4 regions of the Neobacillus terrisolis genome follow, and region 4 is predicted to be linked to each of the others. Evidence: riboswitches for the same ligand, from Rfam matches in the RefSeq annotation. Region 4 holds a riboswitch; each other region holds the start of a gene.

Region 1 (4,461 bases), on a different contig from region 4:
TGTCAAAGTTCACTTCAGCGCCCATTGCAGCTGCAACCCGGGTTTCCCATACATGCCATGCTAGGAAAATAAGGGTGATAACCCCAGATACCCGTTGAAGGGCAAACATCCAGTTGCGGAAGAATCCAAATCTACCAACGTTGTTTTGAGCTGTGAATGCAATATAAATCCCGTAGATTGCATGAAACAATAATGGCAAAAAGATAATAAATGTTTCTAAGAACCATTTAAATGGTAGATTTGCCATAAATTCTGATGCTTCATTAAATGCATCTACCCCTTTGGTCGCAAAATGGTTGATCACCAAATGCTGTGTTAGGAAAAGTCCTACTGGAATGACCCCTAGTAATGAATGCAATCTGCGATAAAAAAATTCTCGATTCTCTGCCATGAACTTACCCCCCCTAATGATATATAATGGCGTTACGAATTTCTTTATCATTTTCAAAATAGTAAAAATAGTCGATTTTGAAAACGATTCAGGTATTTCTAACAATTTTGTAACATATACATTTTAACCCTGTCTTTTCGACGCGTCAAGAAAACGTATTCAAAAATTTGTTGAAAAATAATTTTTTTTAGAATAATTTGTTATTCGAAAAATTCAGATTTTTACACCTTGCGATAAATTTTTCCTTATTCTCTTATCGATTTTAAAATATTATTCGGCAAATTTTGTGATGATTAAAAATTCAATAATCACTTGAACTGGATTAAAAACTCATGACTGTTTTTATTGAAAATGTATATAATAGAGCTAGAGAAAGAGGGGAGACCATTGAGTGAACTTACAATACAAGAAAAATTAATCCAAAAGGAGACTCTCTCTGTCCCAATCTTTGGATATAACCTTATTCGTGAGGATTTACTTCAAGATTTACTTGGCAAAGATACTCCTGAGCTTCTATATTGGGCTGGAAAGAGAATAGCACGTAAGTACCCGTTAAATACAAGCGACGAGATCACCGCATTTTTTCATCAAGCTGGCTGGGGAACACTGACCATTAAATCAGAATCAAAACAAGAAAAACTTTTTGAGTTACAAAGTGATGTCATTACTGAACGTCTGAACAGTTATCCTGACAGCACCTTTCATCTTGAAGCTGGCTTTTTGGCACAACAAACGGAGCACCAAAAAGGGGTTTTATCAGAGGCATTTGAACATCCGCGTAAAAAGGGCGCAAAAGTTCAATTTACTGTGAAGTGGGATTTAAAAGACAAAATTGAAGACTGATTAATGGATTGGGCTGACTCGACCGAGTCAGCCCGATTTTTTTAACGATACTCAGACAAAAGGAGTGCTTCCGATAGCTGAAATGCACGATGAAGCGAGTTTACTGCAGGAATCATTTGCTTTTCTGAAACGACGGCTGAAACTTTAATTTCGGATGTACTAACCATTTTGACCTCTATATTATTTGAAGCTAACACTTCAAACATTTCGGCTGCAACGCCTGGATTTGAGATCATGCCTGATCCGACAATAGAAACCTTTGCCAGCTCTTGCTCCGACTCGATTCTTTCATATCCAAGTGTTTCTTTTACTGCGGACAAAACGGATAGGGTCTCTTCTAAATCTGAGCTTTTTATTGAAAAAGATAGATTAGCCCCATTTCCTTCAATTGTACTTTGAATGATAATATCTACATTGATCCGGTTTGTTGCCAATGTTGTAAAAATAGTTGAAAGACTCTTCAATGAATTTGGTAACCCAATAACAGATACTCTTGTAATTTCATCCTCAAATGCTACGCCACGGACAACTAAGTTTTGCTCCACTGATACTTCCTCCTCAATGATTGTTCCCGATTCCCTTACCAAACTTGAACGAACTTCAAGCGGGACTTGATAGTTTTTTGCATATTCTACTGCACGTGGATGCAAGACCCCGGCACCGAGGTTTGCTAACTCCAGCATTTCATCATAAGAGACTGACGCTAATTTTCGAGCATCCTTAATAAAACGCGGATCGGTCGTAAATACTCCTGTTACGTCTGTATATATATCACATTTATCCGCTTTAAGAGCAGCGGCCAATGCTACCGCTGTTGTATCGGAGCCGCCTCTCCCTAAAGTGGTAATTTCTCCGTCAATTGTTACTCCCTGAAAACCTGCGACAATCACTATTTTTTCTTCATTTAAATTCTTCTTGATTTTCTCGGTCTCGATGTCCATGATTCTGGCACTGCTATGAACCGATTCTGTAATGATTCCTGCTTGCCATCCCGTATAGGAGATTGCTTCATATCCTTTTTCCTGTAAGGCAATAGACAGCAAAGCGATGGTAGTTTGTTCACCCGTTGTCAGCAGCATATCCATTTCACGCTTGCTCGGGTTTTTGGAAATTTCCTTGGCCATGCTGACAAGGTGATCGGTTGTTTTCCCCATTGCAGAAACAACCACGACAACGCCATTTCCCCTGTTTTTTTCTTCAATTACACGGTCGGCAACGTTTAAAATACGCTCAATGCTTCCAACTGAGGTTCCGCCAAATTTTTGTACAATAAGCCCCACGTTTTCTCCTTCTTTCTACGAAAATTATCCTTCTTTGTTTGACTGCTTTTTCATAGAACCCTTTTCAAGGCAAAAGAAAAAGCAATGAGAATCATATCTCATTGCTGTGAAAACGTTTAAAAACATATACGTAACCACAGTGAGATAGCTCTCCAAGACATGAGTCTTGACAGTCCTAGCACTTATTCAATGCAGAACCAGCAAAAAAAGCAATGAGTACTTCTTTCACTTCGGCGAACTTTCCTTTCAAAGCTTTTCCTTGAAGCTCATTCTTCTCCAAGCTTTTACTGATAAAGTTCGCACCTCTATCTTCACTTTAACGCTCTAAAGTGTCGATCATTAAGTTTTTAACATTATAGCATGTGTAAATATTATTTAGCAATACTAAGAATTTAATTTTTCTAAAAGCTCTTCCGCAACATTTGCAGGAATACCTAGGGAAACAATTTGTTCGATACTGGCTTCTTTCATTTTTTTCACTGACCCGAAGCTTTTTAACAAAAGCTTCTTTCGTTTTTCACCGATACCCTGGATATCATCAAGCAAGGATTGAAACGCATTCTTTCCTCTAAGCTGACGATGAAAGGTAATGGCGAAACGGTGAACCTCGTCTTGAATGCGCTGCAATAAATAGAACTCTTGACTATTTCGGGCAAGTGGAACAATTTGCAGCGGATTTCCAAATAAAAGCTGGGATGTCTTATGCTTGTCATCTTTAACAAGACCGCTGATCGGAATATCAAGCCCAAGTTCATTTTCTAAAACATCTCGCACTGCTTCAACATGCCCTTTTCCACCATCAATTATGATTAAATCCGGCAGAGGAAGATTTTCCTTAAGAACTCTCGAATATCTTCTTCTCGTAACTTCTCGCATTGATTCATAATCGTCTGGACCGGTTACTGATTTTATCTTATATTTTCTGTATTCGTTTTTCTTCGGTTTCCCGTCAATAAAAACAACAAGTGCAGACACGGGATCTGTTCCTTGAATATTAGAATTATCAAAGGCTTCTATTCGATGAGGAGTAAAAATCCCCATCGTCTCCCCTAAATTTTCCACTGCCAGGATTGTCCTTTGCTCATCCCGTTCAATTAACGAAAACTTTTCCTTCAACGCGATCGACGCGTTTTTTTCAGCTAATTTGACAAGGTCTTTTTTCTGACCGCGCCGTGGTATTAATACCTTTATACCGAGGAGCTGTTCCGCCAGATTGGTATCAACTGTATCGGCAACTAATATTTCCTTTGGTTTAAAATGATTCGTCTTCTCATAAAATTGACCAAGGAAAGTTAAGATTTCCTCTTCTGGCTCATCAAAAATCGGAAACATAGAAACGTCACGTTCAATTAGTTTTCCTTGACGGATAAAAAATACTTGAACACACATCCACCCTTTGTCAACCCGATAGCCAAATACATCACGGTCCGTAAAATCCGTCATCGTCATTTTTTGTTTTTCCATAATCGTTTCAATATGGATAATTTTATCCCGAAATTCTTTGGCCCGTTCAAAATCAAGCAATTCTGCTGCTTCCGACATTTTTTCAGTCAGCTCTTTTTTGATCTCCTTATATCCACCGTTTAAAAAACGAGTGATTTCATCGGTCAATGTTTTATATTCTTGTTCACTTACATCCTTTATGCAAGGAGCTAAGCACTGACCCATATGGTAATAGAGACAAACCCGATCTGGAAGATTGGAACATTTTCTAAGCGGGTAGATTCGATCCAATAATTTCTTTGTTTCATTAGCCGCCTGCACATTAGGATACGGTCCAAAATACTTTCCTTTATCCTTTTTCACCTTTCGAGTGGTGATAAGGCGGGGATGACGTTCTGCTGTCAGCTTTATAAACGGATACGTCTTATCATCCTTTAGCATGACATTATATTTAGGATCATATTTTTTTATTAAATTAATTTCAAGCAGCAATGCCTCAATATT
Region 2 (4,461 bases), on a different contig from region 4:
TACTATAAAGTTCGAGCCTACAAGACTGGAACAACAACAAAATATAGTAAATTTAGTTCAGTGGTTTCTTCTAAAGCTATTCCGGCAACGCCAAGTTCAGTTAAGGCAGCTTCATCATCTTACAATAGTATTAAAACAAGTTGGGCTGCAGTAACTGGTGCAAGTGGATATGAGGTGTATCGAGCCACATCCAGCACAGGAACTTACTCACGGATCGGAACGACGACCGCGACAAGTTTTAACAATACAGGCCTGACAACAAATAAGTCCTATTATTATAAAGTTAGGGCTTATCGATTAGTTGGAAGTACTAAGGTTTATAGTGGTTATTCTAGTGTGGTTTCGGCCAAACCGATCCCTTCGGTACCAACAAATTTCAAGGCAACAAGAGTAAGCTCAACCAGCCTAAAGCTAACATGGAGTTCAGTTACTGGCGCAAGCGGCTACGAAATTTACAGAGCCACATCCAGCACAAGCACCTACAGCCTCCTAAAAAGCACAACATCTTTGTATTACACAAACAGCAGCCTAACAACTGGAAAAACTTATTATTATAAAGCAAGAGCTTATAGAATGGTTGGAACAACAAAAGTATACAGCGGCTGGACAACAGTGATTAGTGCCAAACCTTGATACAGGGGAAGCAAGGGGACGGTTCTCTTGCTTCTTTTTTATAGGGGGAGGGACGGTTCATGCGAACCTTTCGGTGACGCAAGAACCGTCCCTTTGCGTTTCTTTGGCGGCTTATCATTTTCTGCGGCACTCGTTCTTTACCCCTAATCGGATTAAAAAAACAGCATTTCACACATTTTTCCTAAATATCTTCTATATTAAGCGAGGTATAGCCCTTCATATGATAAAATAGCTGAAAATGGGAATGGTGGTGTGTTGAATGGGTAAATGGGTGTCAGCAACTGAAAAGCGCAGTTTTCTTAAATGGTTTTTGGACAATCAGCAGCTGAAACGGAAGGAAGCACGTAAAGTTATAGAATTTATCATTCATCATTTCCATATACTTGAAAATGCTCAGTTCACGGAGAAAATTATGCTTGATCGAAAAACGATTGTGATTTCAAGCGTAGGTTCGGATGAACCTGGTTTTGTGTATTACTTTCAACAACGTAAATCAGAGGAAGTACCGACTGCGATTGGAGATTTGATGATGAATCCCTCAGAAAAAGTGAATCTCATTTTTCATTTTAGAGGAAAGATGGAAAATTACCGTTATTTACAACTGATTGAACAACCCGCTATAGAAAATATTAAACAGTATGCTCAATTTCAGAAGTATGAAAAAGAAGTAAACGACCTTATTGAGAAAATTTCGCTAGATTACGAGATAGCCCTTGTTAAAAAACAGATTGATGAAGCCCTGGATCAGAAAGATGAGGAATTATTTAAAAGCTTAACAGGCAGGCTGAAGGAGCTTGATGTAAAAAGCGAAAGAATCATAGGTGTGGCCCCTTCGTTACCTTGATTTCCTCAACCGGAAGAAATCACAGGGACGGTTCTCATGTGTTCAAGTTGTTGACGAAACAACAAGGACGACTCTTTTTGAAGATACTTTTAATGGAAAATATGAATAAAAATCCCTGTTATTTGTTGGTAATTTTTATATAATAGGTTTAGAGAGGAGTGCTCAGTCTTTCTGTAGTGCTCCATTTTTATTTTTAATAAGAGATGGGAGAGAAATTTCAGTGTCAAATGAAAATGAGGGGTTCTTTGATAAAGACAAACAAACAGAGCCAAGACGGAAGGTTGAACGGAAAGAAGGAGAACCGACTGCTGCCTTTAAAGGGGCATCATGGGCAGCGCTGATTGTTGGGGTAGCGGCATATCTTATCGGTTTATTTAATGCCGCGATGCAGCTGAACGAAAAAGGCTACTATTTTGCAGTTTTAGTGTTCGGGCTTTATTCAGCGGTGTCATTGCAGAAAGCGGTTCGGGATAAGGAAGAAGGTATTCAGGTTACGAGCATTTATTATGGAATCAGCTGGTTTGCATTGATTGTTTCGATTTCCTTGATGGCAATCGGGTTATATAATGCCGGAAGTATTGTATTAAGCGAAAAAGGGTTTTATGGAATGGCCTTTGTGCTTAGTGTATTTGCTGCCATAACGGTACAAAAAAATATTCGCGATACCCAGCGTGCTAGAGAACGAGATTAAGTGAAACAAGGGGACGGTTCTTGTGGCACCAAAAGGTGCACAAGAACCGTCCCCTTGCACCCACAAGCCCCCCCTGTTCACCTTGACAGTTATTATGATCTATTTTAGAATATATTAGAATAATAATTGAATAGACCTCACTTTTTGCTTGTGGGGTAGAGGCGCGATATTTAACAGTCTTTAGTGGAGCCGGAGAGGCAATGATACTAAGGAGAAGGAAATGTCGCCGAAGCTTGTAATATCTCCAATATTACTGGCTGGGTCTGCAGTTAAGAACTGCAGGACTGTCTCAATAAACTTCCCGGTTTATTGAGTTGTGCTATCTCATTTGGGAAAAACGAGGATTTAGGGCTACTTATAAATATAAGACCTGAGTTCATCGCTCAGGTCTTTTTTGTATATAAAAAGCACCTGTAGAAATGAACTAGCACACTCGCTTCGAGGCAGTCGAAACATATTTTAAGGCTTGGAAACTATATTTATTTTAAAAAAGGAGAGTATCATTATGGTGAAAAAATTATCATTATTACTAGCTATGTCTCTGGCAGCTATCATTCTATTAGCAGGCTGTGGTTCTTCTGAAAAATCAGGTGAATCTTCAAAAAAAGAAGCGGATACGTTTAAAGTGGGTCTTGAAGCCGGATATGCCCCTTTCAACTGGACTCAAATGGATGATTCCAATGGTGGAGTGAAAATTGACGGCAATGCGGAATATGCTGGCGGATATGATGTTGAAATCGCTAAAAAAATTGCTGAAGGTTTAGGAAAAGAGTTAGTTATTGTGAAAACGGAATGGGATGGACTTGTACCATCATTAACTTCTGGAAAAATCGATGCGATTATCGCAGGTATGTCACCAACAGCAGAGCGTAAAGAGACGATTGATTTCTCAGACAACTACTATAAATCAGATTTAATTATGGTTGTGAAAAAAGGCGGAAAGTACGAAGGCGCTAAATCGATTCAAGATTTTAGTGGCGCAAAAATCACGGCCCAATTAAACACATTTCACTACTCCGTTATCGATCAAATTAAAGGTGTGAAAAAAGAGCCGGCAATGGATAACTTCCCGGCAATGCGCGTTGCTCTTGAATCAGGTGTTATTGATGGCTATGTTTCTGAACGTCCAGAAGGCGTGAGTGCTTCATCGGCAAACGATAACTTTGCGATGGTAGAATTTACCGAAGGCTTTAAAACATCTGATGATGATACAGCAATCGCAGTTGGTGTGGCAAAAGGTAGTGCTTTTACGAAAAAAATTAACGAAATTTTAGCTGGAATATCTGAAGAAGAGCGTCAAGAAATTATGGACAATGCCATTAAGAATCAACCGGCAGCGAAATAAGGAAGATATGAAACCGAGTGTATGTGATGCATTCGGTTTCATAAATGTAGGAGGATAAAAATGAGCTTAGAGTGGATCATCAAAATTGTCTCAGAAAATGGGCCAATGTTTCTTCGTGGAGCCGGTATAACACTCGTCATCGCCATCGTTGGGACCATCATTGGCTCAATCATTGGTTTATTGATTGGGGTAATCCGAACGATTCCAATACCTGAACGAGGAATAAAGAAAATATTTTTAAAAATCATAAATGCGATTCTGTTTGCCTATATTGAGTTTTTCCGCGGCACGCCGATGATTGTGCAAGCGATGGTTATATATTATGGTTCGGCATTGGCCTTTGGCTATGATATGGACCGCTTTTACGCAGCCATCTTTATCGTATCGATTAACACAGGGGCATACATGTCCGAAATTGTCCGCGGCGGGATTGTTTCCATTGATAAGGGGCAGTTTGAAGCGGCGCAAGCGATCGGGATGAACCATTTTCAAACGATGTTTACAATCATCATTCCACAGGTTATCCGTAATATTTTACCAGCAACAGGGAATGAGTTTGTTATCAATATTAAGGATACGTCGGTTCTGAACGTTATCTCGGTTTCAGAGCTATACTTCCAAACGAAATCGATTGCCGGCAACAACTTTAGATATTTTGAATCGTTCTTTGTTGCTTGTATTATTTATTTTGTGATGACCTTTACGGTAACGAGAATTTTGCGATTAATTGAAAGAAAGCTGGATGGTCCGGACAATTACATTTTGATGGGCAATCAAATGCAAGTGGAAACAGCTGAAGATAAGCTTGTTCGTGAAAAAAATAGTGATGGAAATCGAGTATAGGACGAAGGAGGAGATAACATGGAAACTGTCATTGAAATTCAGCATTTGAGCAAATCCTTTGGTTCTCATGAAGTATTAAAAGACATCGATTTTTCAGTGAAAAAA
Region 3 (4,461 bases), on a different contig from region 4:
CTTGGTACAAACGTTGGTCAGTTAAGAAGCAAAGGCTTCAATGAGATAATGGAGGCAAATCCTGGTTTTGAGGTTGTTGCAAGACAAGCAGCAAACTTTGACCGTGGTGAAGCAATGAAGGTAATGGAGGATATTCTTCAGGCACAACCTAAAATCGATGGAGTATATGCAGCTAATGATGAAATGGCTCTTGGTGCTTTAGCAGCTATTGAAGCAGCAGGACGTCTTGATGAAATTACATTAATTGGTTGTGATGCTGTTGATCCAGCTTTGGAAGCTATCAGAAGCAAAAAGTTAGAAGCAACGATTGCTGAGCCACCAGTTTTCCTTGGTAAAGAAGCGATCCTTACAGCTGTTAAAATTTCTAAGAAAGAATCTGTTGAGAAAGAAGTTATTCTAGATTCAACACTTGTTACTCCCGAAAATATTGATCAAGTAAAAACTAAGTAAATTTTTATAGATAATGAATTTGTGATCTTCGATTTAAGTTGGTCTGAAAAGAACCTAGATCCAATAAAAAGATAAAGAGAAGTCGGAGGACAACTATGTCAAAAATTGTTGTAGTTGGAAGCTATGTTGTTGATTTAATGAGTAGAGCTCCGCATCTTCCAAAGCCAGGTGAAACCGTCCTTGGGGGGCCATTTAAAATGGGCCCTGGAGGAAAAGGTGGTAATCAAGCAACTGCTGCGGCGCGCTGCGGGTCTGAAGTAACCTTTGTTACAAAATTAGGTGCAGATGTTTTTGGCAGAGAAGCTTTAGATCATTTTAAAAATGAGAATGTAAATTCACAGTACATCAAAGTAGATGCACAAGAATCTACTGGTGCAGCTTTAATAGCAGTGGATGACAATAGTGAAAATAGTATCGTTGTTGCTTTAGGAGCCTGCGGTACGATTACAGAAGCCGATGTAATGGAAGTTGAGGGTAAAATCCAAGAGGCTGATATTGTATTGCTTCAATTGGAGACAAGTATAGAAGCAATTGTTACAACAGTTAAATTAGCTTCGAAACATCAAGTGCCTGTTATATTAAATCCAGCACCATTTCAAGAATTCCCACGTGAAATCTTAAAGGATGTAAGTTATATTACTCCAAATGAGACAGAGGCATTTGAATTAAGCGGAGTCGTTGTTAAGGATGAAGCTTCAGCCCTCATGGCTGCAAAAAAAATCCATGAGATGGGAGTTGATACCGTTATTATTACTTTGGGAAGTAAGGGAGCATTCCTATACAGTGGCGTTGAAAAAGGCAAGTTAGTAGCCGGATTTAAAGTTGATGCTGTTGATACAACCGGTGCTGGAGATGCTTTTAACGGTGGATTTGCCCATGCAATAAGTAAAGGGAATTCTGTGGTCGATGCAATGGTTTATGCCAATAGTGTGGCGGCTCTTTCGGTAACAAAAATTGGTACCGCACCAGCCATGCCATATAAACAAGATGTTGAAAACTTTTTAAAAGAGAAAGGTCTGTTGATTACATGAGCGGGATAAATAGAATTATTGACCATACATTATTAATGGCAACTGCCACTTCGGCTCAAGTAATACAACTTTGTAATGAAGCAAAGGAATACCAATTTGCATCAGTATGTATTCCTCCGAATTATGTGTCACTTGCCAGTAGTCAGCTAGCGGAAAGCGATGTGAAAGTTTGTACAGTCATCGGGTTCCCGCTTGGCTATAACAATACTAGTGTAAAGATTTTTGAAGCGAAAAAGGCCATTGCCGAGGGTGCAGAGGAACTTGACTACGTTTTAAATATCGCTCAATTAAAAAACGGTAACTTTGAGGCGATCGAGGTTGAGATGCAAGAATTCGCTGAATTAAAAAAGGATCATCCAGATTTAATCATTAAAGTTATTCTTGAGACCTGTTATTTAACTAAGGAAGAGATCGTTCAAGTTTGTCGACTGGCTAAACAGGCAGGAATTGACTTTGTAAAAACCTCAACAGGCTTTGGAACAGGTGGGGCAACGATTGAAGATGTACAATTAATGCGCCAAACTGTTGGAACAAAAATTGGTGTAAAAGCCTCTGGTGGAGTTCGGACAATTAAAGACGCTGAGGTGATGATTAAAGCAGGTGCTAACCGGATTGGAACGAGCAATGGGGTTGGAATAGTTAGCGGTAATAGAAGTGTTGAAAGCAATTATTAATATTAATAAGAAGGGAAGTCCTAAAACAGGATTTCCTTTTCTTATGGAAATTCCTTGAGTCGTTATTTTATCAAAGTAATAAATGGATTTAATTCCTCTGGAAACATCAGGTTATTGACATTTTTTACGGCAAACTTTATAGTTATGATGTTCTATTAATATAATATTTTTGCCCTCATCCTAACCGATGAGGTAGAGGTCGCGATTTTGATTAGTAAAGTAACGGAGATATAGAGATATCGATGAACTTACTTGAAAGGGAAAATCGCCGAAGCATTCTTAGAGTCTCTAACAACGAATGCTGGGGCTGTTTCCGAATAGGAACAGAACTGTCACGAATGCCATAACCTTGTGCATTTGTGTTGAGCTATCTTCATGGAAGGTTTGATGCGGTTAAATAGAGACTGCCCGCGAGAATTCGTTGGCTTTTTTTATTGAAATTTTGCGCTCCTTCCTACAAATATGAAAAGGAGTTTTTTTATGAGTCAAGGAAATTCAACAGCACGTGTTTTAGTCAGGCCGGAAACTCCAGCTGAACAACCACAGTTGCAGCGTGGTTTACAAGCTCGTCATTTAACAATGATTTCGATTGGTGGAGCCATCGGAACTGGTTTATTTTTAGCAAGTGGATCTGCCATTCATACAGCGGGGCCAGGAGGCGCATTACTTGCCTATGCCATAATTGGTGTAATGGTATACTTCTTGATGACAAGTCTTGGTGAATTGGCTGCGTACATGCCGGAAGCAGGTTCATTTAGCACGTATGCAACAAGATTTGTTGATCCAGCTTTAGGGTTTGCGCTTGGCTGGAATTATTGGTATAACTGGGCGATTACGGTTGCGGCAGAATTAGTTGCCGGGGCACTTATTGTGAAATTCTGGTTACCGGAAAGCTCTTCACTTTTGTGGAGTGCTGTATTCTTAGCGGTTATGTTCGGTTTGAATTATTTATCAGTTAAAGGCTTTGGTGAGTCTGAATACTGGTTTGCACTTATTAAAGTTGTTACGATTATTCTCTTTTTATCTGTTGGTTTATTAATGATTTTTGGAGTGTTTACTGGTAAGGCGGTAGGGTTTTCAAACTTTACTTTAGGTGACGGTCCATTCCACGGTGGATTTTTCACGATGATTGGTATCTTCATGGTAGCCGGGTTCTCGTTCCAAGGTACTGAGTTGCTTGGGGTTGCAGCAGGGGAAAGTGAAGATCCGGGACGTAATGTTCCACGTGCAGTCAAACAAGTATTTTGGCGAATTCTGTTATTCTATATTTTAGCGATCTTTGTAATTGGGATGTTGATTCCATTTACACTGGAAGACCTTGCAAGCGGCGATGTAACAAAGAGCCCGTTTACGTTAATTTTTGAGCGTGCTGGTTTTGCGTTTGCTGCTTCTGCGATGAATGCTGTTATTTTAACATCTGTTCTTTCAGCGGGTAACTCAGGAATGTACGCATCTACTCGTATGCTTTGGAATTTGGCTAAGGAAGGAAAGGCACCGAAGTTTTTAGCGAAAGTGGATGGACGCGGTGTTCCTGTTAATGCCTTGATTGTCACAGCAGCAGTTGGACTTGTAGCCTTTTTTGGTTCATTACTGGGAGATGGTGCGGTTTATATCTGGTTATTGAACGCATCTGGTATGTCCGGATTTATTGTATGGTTAGGAATTGCGGTCAGCCACTATCGTTTCCGTAAAGCTTTTGCGTTACAAGGACGCAGCTTAAGTGAGCTTCCTTACCGTGCTAAGTGGTTCCCGTTTGGTCCGATTTTTGCCTTCGTATTATGTGCATTTGTAGTCTTAGGTCAAAACTATTCTGCCTTCTTAGGTGACAAAATTGACTGGTACGGAGTAATGGTTTCATATATCGGCTTACCATTGTTTATTGCAGTGTGGTTAGGCTATAAATTTGTGAAGAAAACAAAAGTAATCCCTCTTCATGAGTGCGATTTAACGCCTACGCTAAAAAAATAAGTTATCTATCATTAACAATAAAAGAGTAAACAATAAAAGACATCTAAGAACAGAGCAAAGTCATCTGCTTCTCAGATGTCTTTTTTCTTTACCGCATTAAAGCGGCGGGGGACAGTCCCCCACCTCTTTAATGCGATAAAGGGGAAGGGGTATTTGTAGGCAGTGGATGGGTTTTTTTATATAATAATTGGTAGAGGGGAAAATGACCGAAATGGCCGATCTAATCCGAAGACAATGTTTATGTCTACGTCTTAAGTCCTAGTTGTGATTAAGGTTGCGGTCTATAGGAAATGGACGTCTATTGGTGTATTCTTAAACAAAAGAAGGAATAAGCCTTT
Region 4 (4,461 bases):
CCAACCTTTTCTAGCCTATTGTAGTTTCCTTCCAAAAAAAGAATAAGTAAAGACCTCTTCCCCTTTTACGAAAAAATCCTCGAATTGGCCTCCTTTATTTAATAAATCCGAGGTTCTATCGTCAATCGGCTTATATTGTAATCCGGCAAGATGATCCTTGATTTTTCGAATTGAAAAATTGTCTCGGAATTTAACTGCGATTTTACTGGCGCGGCTGAAATTTTTGAAAGCAAAATAGGATCCTAGTAAATGTCCATCCGGTTTTACCAAAGAATCTACCTTGTTTAGCAAGAAATCCTCATGGTCGAAGCTATAATTACTAGTACCGGAATGATCAATCAGCAGATCCACGGACTGCTTTGGAATAGGAATTTCGAGAAAATCAGCACAAATAAACAGGATATTCCGTTTCGAATTCGTTCTCTCCAGGAGGCTTTTTAAAAAGCGATGCCGCTCAAGGCTGTGGTCCACAGCAATATAAAGGCAATCCTCTGGCAACTCCTGATAAATATTGCGCAGAAAGAAACCCACCCCTGACCCTAATTCCAGGATGACTTTCCGATGTAAATCCAGTTGATCGAGCTTCCTTTTTGACCAGTGCAGGCCTTTGTTTATATTTTCAAGATAACTAGAGTCAGTTAACTGTATGTAATGGTGAATATTATTTTCAAGCTCGTTATCTGAAGTGGACTTAAAAGGCTCGTTGATAATTAAAATACCGTTTTCGATTAAATGCTCGTTTCCACAGGCACAGGCAAGCTTACCCTCGATAATCTGATTATTGTTGATCAAACCGTCCTGAAGCAAAAGCGGTTGGCCGCAATTTAAACATTTAAGAAAATCGAGCACCTTAAGGTCGATTCCAATCGTTGTACTAGATTCTATGTTTTTTGCCGATAAGTCGATTAATTTGCTGTTTAGCTTGTCTTTTATTCTCGTTAACTCTTTTATTTCATGATCAATTTTTTTGTATTTTTCCTTATATAATGATTGATAAAATGGATCTTCTTGATAATTGGCCAATTTGCCAAAGTTTTTATATAGAAAAAACAATTTTATCTCATTTAAATGAAAGCCCAGCGCTTTAAATTCAATTATTAATTCAAGGTCTGTTTGACAGCGGTTATCGAAAAAGTACTGCCCACCCTTTTTCTCAGGAACGATCAACCCTAAATCCATATAATGCCTAATTGTGTCCACACTTACTTCGTTTGATTTGGCAAACTTTCCGATTCTCATCGTCTCATCACCAGCACCTTTTAATGCACTTTTAAGTTTATTATAGCGCTCCTGTTTAGACAGAACCATTCACTTTTGTGTGGGCTAACAAAAAAGTAGTCGGCTCGGAATCCGAACTACTTTTTCCCACTTTATATGCTTGTTAATGAAAGCTGGTCCTCAGGTAGGGCCTTAAGTGATCCATCTTCATTGAGAACAGAACGCCATGTATAAAGCGGTTCATAGCCAAGTATTTCCTTAGCCTTATCAATGGCCATAAGCGTTTCATGTCCGTTAACATCCCTCTTTAACGTAACCTTTGGGAAGTATTTTTTAGCTAAATCCTGACTAAGGTCGGGCATAATGGTATCTGGGGCTGTGATATGGAATACTTGATTTCCTAAATTCTTTTTTTCCAACGCCAGAAGACAGGCCCTTGCAGCATCCCTTACGTCACAATATGCCCATGCGTTTTGCTTCTGAATGTCTTTTTCGGTTTCCGTCCAATGCATTCTTGGAATTTTTTCATATTCGTCCGGCTCATAGCAATTGGCAAACCGAAGCGCAACCACTTCCGTTTTAGTCAGTTTATGAAACATACCGGACAGCTGTTCTGTAAGGAGCTTGACCATCGCATAAGACGATCTAACATTGGTAGGATGCTCTTCATCAACTGGCAGGTAACTAAGCTGCTCTTGCACAAACGGATACCCTAATACTGTTTCGCTGGAGGCCCATACAAGCTTTTGGATTTTTAAATCCTTACATGCCTCAAGGATATTAAAATTAACAAGCATGTTGTTTTCAAATATCGCTTGTGACGTATTCCTTATATCGGTTGGAATATTAGCAAGATGAACGACTGCATCGCATCCCATCAACAGTTGAATGACCTGCCCGTAATCGCGCAATTCCGCCTGGATAAATTTTTTCGATGCAGATTCCTCGCGCAATTTGCGGTCCGAAGCGGTAACATCATGTCCTGCTTCTAAAATCGTTCTTACGGTCCAGCGGCCGATTTTTCCTGCTGCTCCTGTTATGACTACTTTCACCACTTCCAGCTCCTTTTTTCAAAATTAAAAATGTCTCTTCAAATTATTACACCTTTGTTAGATTTCCCCTTTGCTATTGTTTTATAGGAGGAGTTTAAATAGAAAATATTGGTGGAAGGGATTGGATTGTTGATTTCGTTTCCTCCCAACTTTTTCAAAATATAGTGAAATTCTCTTGAACATAGATGAAGTTTCGTGTTATATTACAAGAAATTAATATTTTCTTACTTCAATACCATTTGAAGTGAGGATAGAGGCGCAAAGACCATAAGTAAGTAATTTGAGGATGATGAGATCCAGTGACAATTGCGGAAAGGGGAATTTGCCGAAGCTTCAAAGACCTCATTGTTCTTGAAGCTGGGTCTGCTATTGAATAAATGCAGAACTGTCATATAGGTAATCTATATGGAGGGCTATCTCACGCATGGGAACGATTTTTTATTTGTTTCTATTGCAGCAGCGAGCCTCGTTGCTGCTTTTTTGCGCTTTTTGAATAGCCTTATCCCTCTAATTTTCAAAAAATTATGTAAAGGATGAGGAAATATGACTTTTGGGCAAGTACTAACTGCGATGGTAACACCTTTTGATCAAAATGGTGATATTGACTTTAATGCAACGAGAATACTCGTTAATCATTTAATTAATACTGGTACAGACGCAATCGTCGTTGCCGGAACAACAGGCGAATCTCCAACTCTAACTTCTGAGGAAAAAGTCGCTTTGTTTAAATTTGTTGTTGAGGTTGTTAATGGCAGAGTTCCTGTCATTGCTGGAACGGGATCCAATAACACTAGGGCTTCAATCAGCTTAACGAGACAAGCGGAGGAAGTTGGTGTAGACGGTATTATGCTCGTTGCACCATACTACAACAAGCCATGTCAAGAAGGGATGTATCAGCATTTTAAAGCGATTGCTGAAGCTACCTCTTTGCCGGTAATGCTTTATAATATTCCAGGACGAAGTGTCGTAAACATTTCTGTTGAGACCGTTGTTCGTCTTTCTGAAATCAATAATATTGTCGCAATTAAAGAAGCTAGCGGGAACTTGGACGCGATAGCCCAAATTATCGAGAGAACTCCAAGTGATTTTGTACTGTACAGTGGTGATGATGGCTTAACCATACCAGTATTGTCCATCGGCGGTGCAGGCGTTGTTTCCGTTGCTTCCCATATCATTGGGAATGAAATGCAACAGATGGTCAATAGTTTTAAAAATGGTCAACTTCAGGAAGCGGCTGAAGCACATCGTGCCCTGCTCCCAATTATGAAGGCCCTATTTGCAGCACCAAACCCAAGTCCGGTGAAAGCGGCTTTAAATATGAAAGGTATCCAAGTTGGCGGAGTTCGTTTACCGTTGATTCCATTGACTGAGGAAGAAACTCGTGTGCTTGAACGTGTTTTAGAGCTTGGAAAAGTGGAAGTTTTTAATTAATAGATGTATATATAAAGGCTGCTTAATCCCATGTGTTTTGTGTTTTGGGGTTGGCAGCCTTTTTTGGTTTTTGGACTTAAGTCTTTGTGGGTTGGTGTTGACTGGTTTGTTGGTTCCGGTGAGGAATTTATGTTAATGAGAACCTTCTATTGGCCATTTTGGTGCTTTTGGACCGGACTTTTGGACAGTGAGAACCTTCTATTGGCCACTTTGTTGCTTTCAGACTGGACTTTTGGCCAGTGAAAACCTTCTATTGGCCATTTTGTTGCTTTCGAACAGTACTTTTGGCCAGTGAGAGCTTTCTATTGGCCATTTTATGGCTTTCGAACAGGACTTTTGGCCAGTGAGAGCCTTCTATTGACCACTTTGTTGCTTTTGCACTGGACTTTTGGCCAGTGAGAGCCTTCTATTGGCCATTTTGTTGCTTCCGGACAAGGGTTTTGGACATTGAGAACCTTCTATTGGCCACTTTGTTGCTTTCAGACTGGACTTTTGGCCAGTGAGAACCTTCTATTGGCCATTTTGTTGCTTTCAGACTGGACTTTTGGCCAACAAAAACCTCCTTCTTTTACCGAAAGTTACTTTTCGTCTTCTAAAAAATAAAACCCACAGCTTTTCATCAAGCAGTGAGTTTTGGATAAGAAATTTTTCTATAACCATTCATCAGCTATTGAGCTATTATCAGCGATTTCGTAAGCTGCATTTGTGATCGCTTCAGCTAACGTCCCCCCCGTTGCGCTTACCTCATTAAAGCAAACTT

The links. A riboswitch is a leader RNA that binds a small molecule or an ion and turns the genes downstream of it on or off. The one in region 4 is predicted to bind lysine.
Region 1: it holds a riboswitch for lysine, as region 4 does, so the genes downstream of both, ACI48O_RS08070 (aspartate kinase) here and dapA (4-hydroxy-tetrahydrodipicolinate synthase) in region 4, are expected to answer to the same signal.
Region 2: it holds a riboswitch for lysine, as region 4 does, so the genes downstream of both, ACI48O_RS09795 (transporter substrate-binding domain-containing protein) here and dapA (4-hydroxy-tetrahydrodipicolinate synthase) in region 4, are expected to answer to the same signal.
Region 3: it holds a riboswitch for lysine, as region 4 does, so the genes downstream of both, ACI48O_RS15145 (amino acid permease) here and dapA (4-hydroxy-tetrahydrodipicolinate synthase) in region 4, are expected to answer to the same signal.

The regions. Positions count from the first base shown of each region.
Region 1 covers NZ_JBKFGH010000011.1:171,414-175,874, reverse strand. The annotation lists gene ACI48O_RS08080 (succinate dehydrogenase cytochrome b558 subunit) at 1-391, opposite strand, end outside; gene ACI48O_RS08075 (YslB family protein) at 779-1,234, shown strand; gene ACI48O_RS08070 (aspartate kinase) at 1,276-2,514, opposite strand; lysine riboswitch at 2,652-2,830, opposite strand; gene uvrC (excinuclease ABC subunit UvrC) at 2,899-4,461, opposite strand, start outside.
Region 2 covers NZ_JBKFGH010000013.1:262,065-266,525, forward strand. The annotation lists gene ACI48O_RS09780 (fibronectin type III domain-containing protein) at 1-633, shown strand, start outside; gene ACI48O_RS09785 (YpiB family protein) at 893-1,477, shown strand; gene yiaA (inner membrane protein YiaA) at 1,698-2,168, shown strand; lysine riboswitch at 2,317-2,498, shown strand; gene ACI48O_RS09795 (transporter substrate-binding domain-containing protein) at 2,674-3,513, shown strand; gene ACI48O_RS09800 (amino acid ABC transporter permease) at 3,574-4,356, shown strand; gene ACI48O_RS09805 (amino acid ABC transporter ATP-binding protein) at 4,375-4,461, shown strand, end outside.
Region 3 covers NZ_JBKFGH010000024.1:6,540-11,000, reverse strand. The annotation lists gene ACI48O_RS15160 (substrate-binding domain-containing protein) at 1-450, shown strand, start outside; gene rbsK (ribokinase) at 546-1,481, shown strand; gene deoC (deoxyribose-phosphate aldolase) at 1,478-2,155, shown strand; lysine riboswitch at 2,341-2,533, shown strand; gene ACI48O_RS15145 (amino acid permease) at 2,735-4,123, shown strand.
Region 4 covers NZ_JBKFGH010000027.1:134,212-138,672, forward strand. The annotation lists gene ACI48O_RS17140 (MerR family transcriptional regulator) at 16-1,239, opposite strand; gene ACI48O_RS17145 (NAD-dependent epimerase/dehydratase family protein) at 1,371-2,270, opposite strand; lysine riboswitch at 2,514-2,694, shown strand; gene dapA (4-hydroxy-tetrahydrodipicolinate synthase) at 2,814-3,701, shown strand; gene ACI48O_RS17155 (BC1872 family protein) at 4,352-4,461, opposite strand, start outside.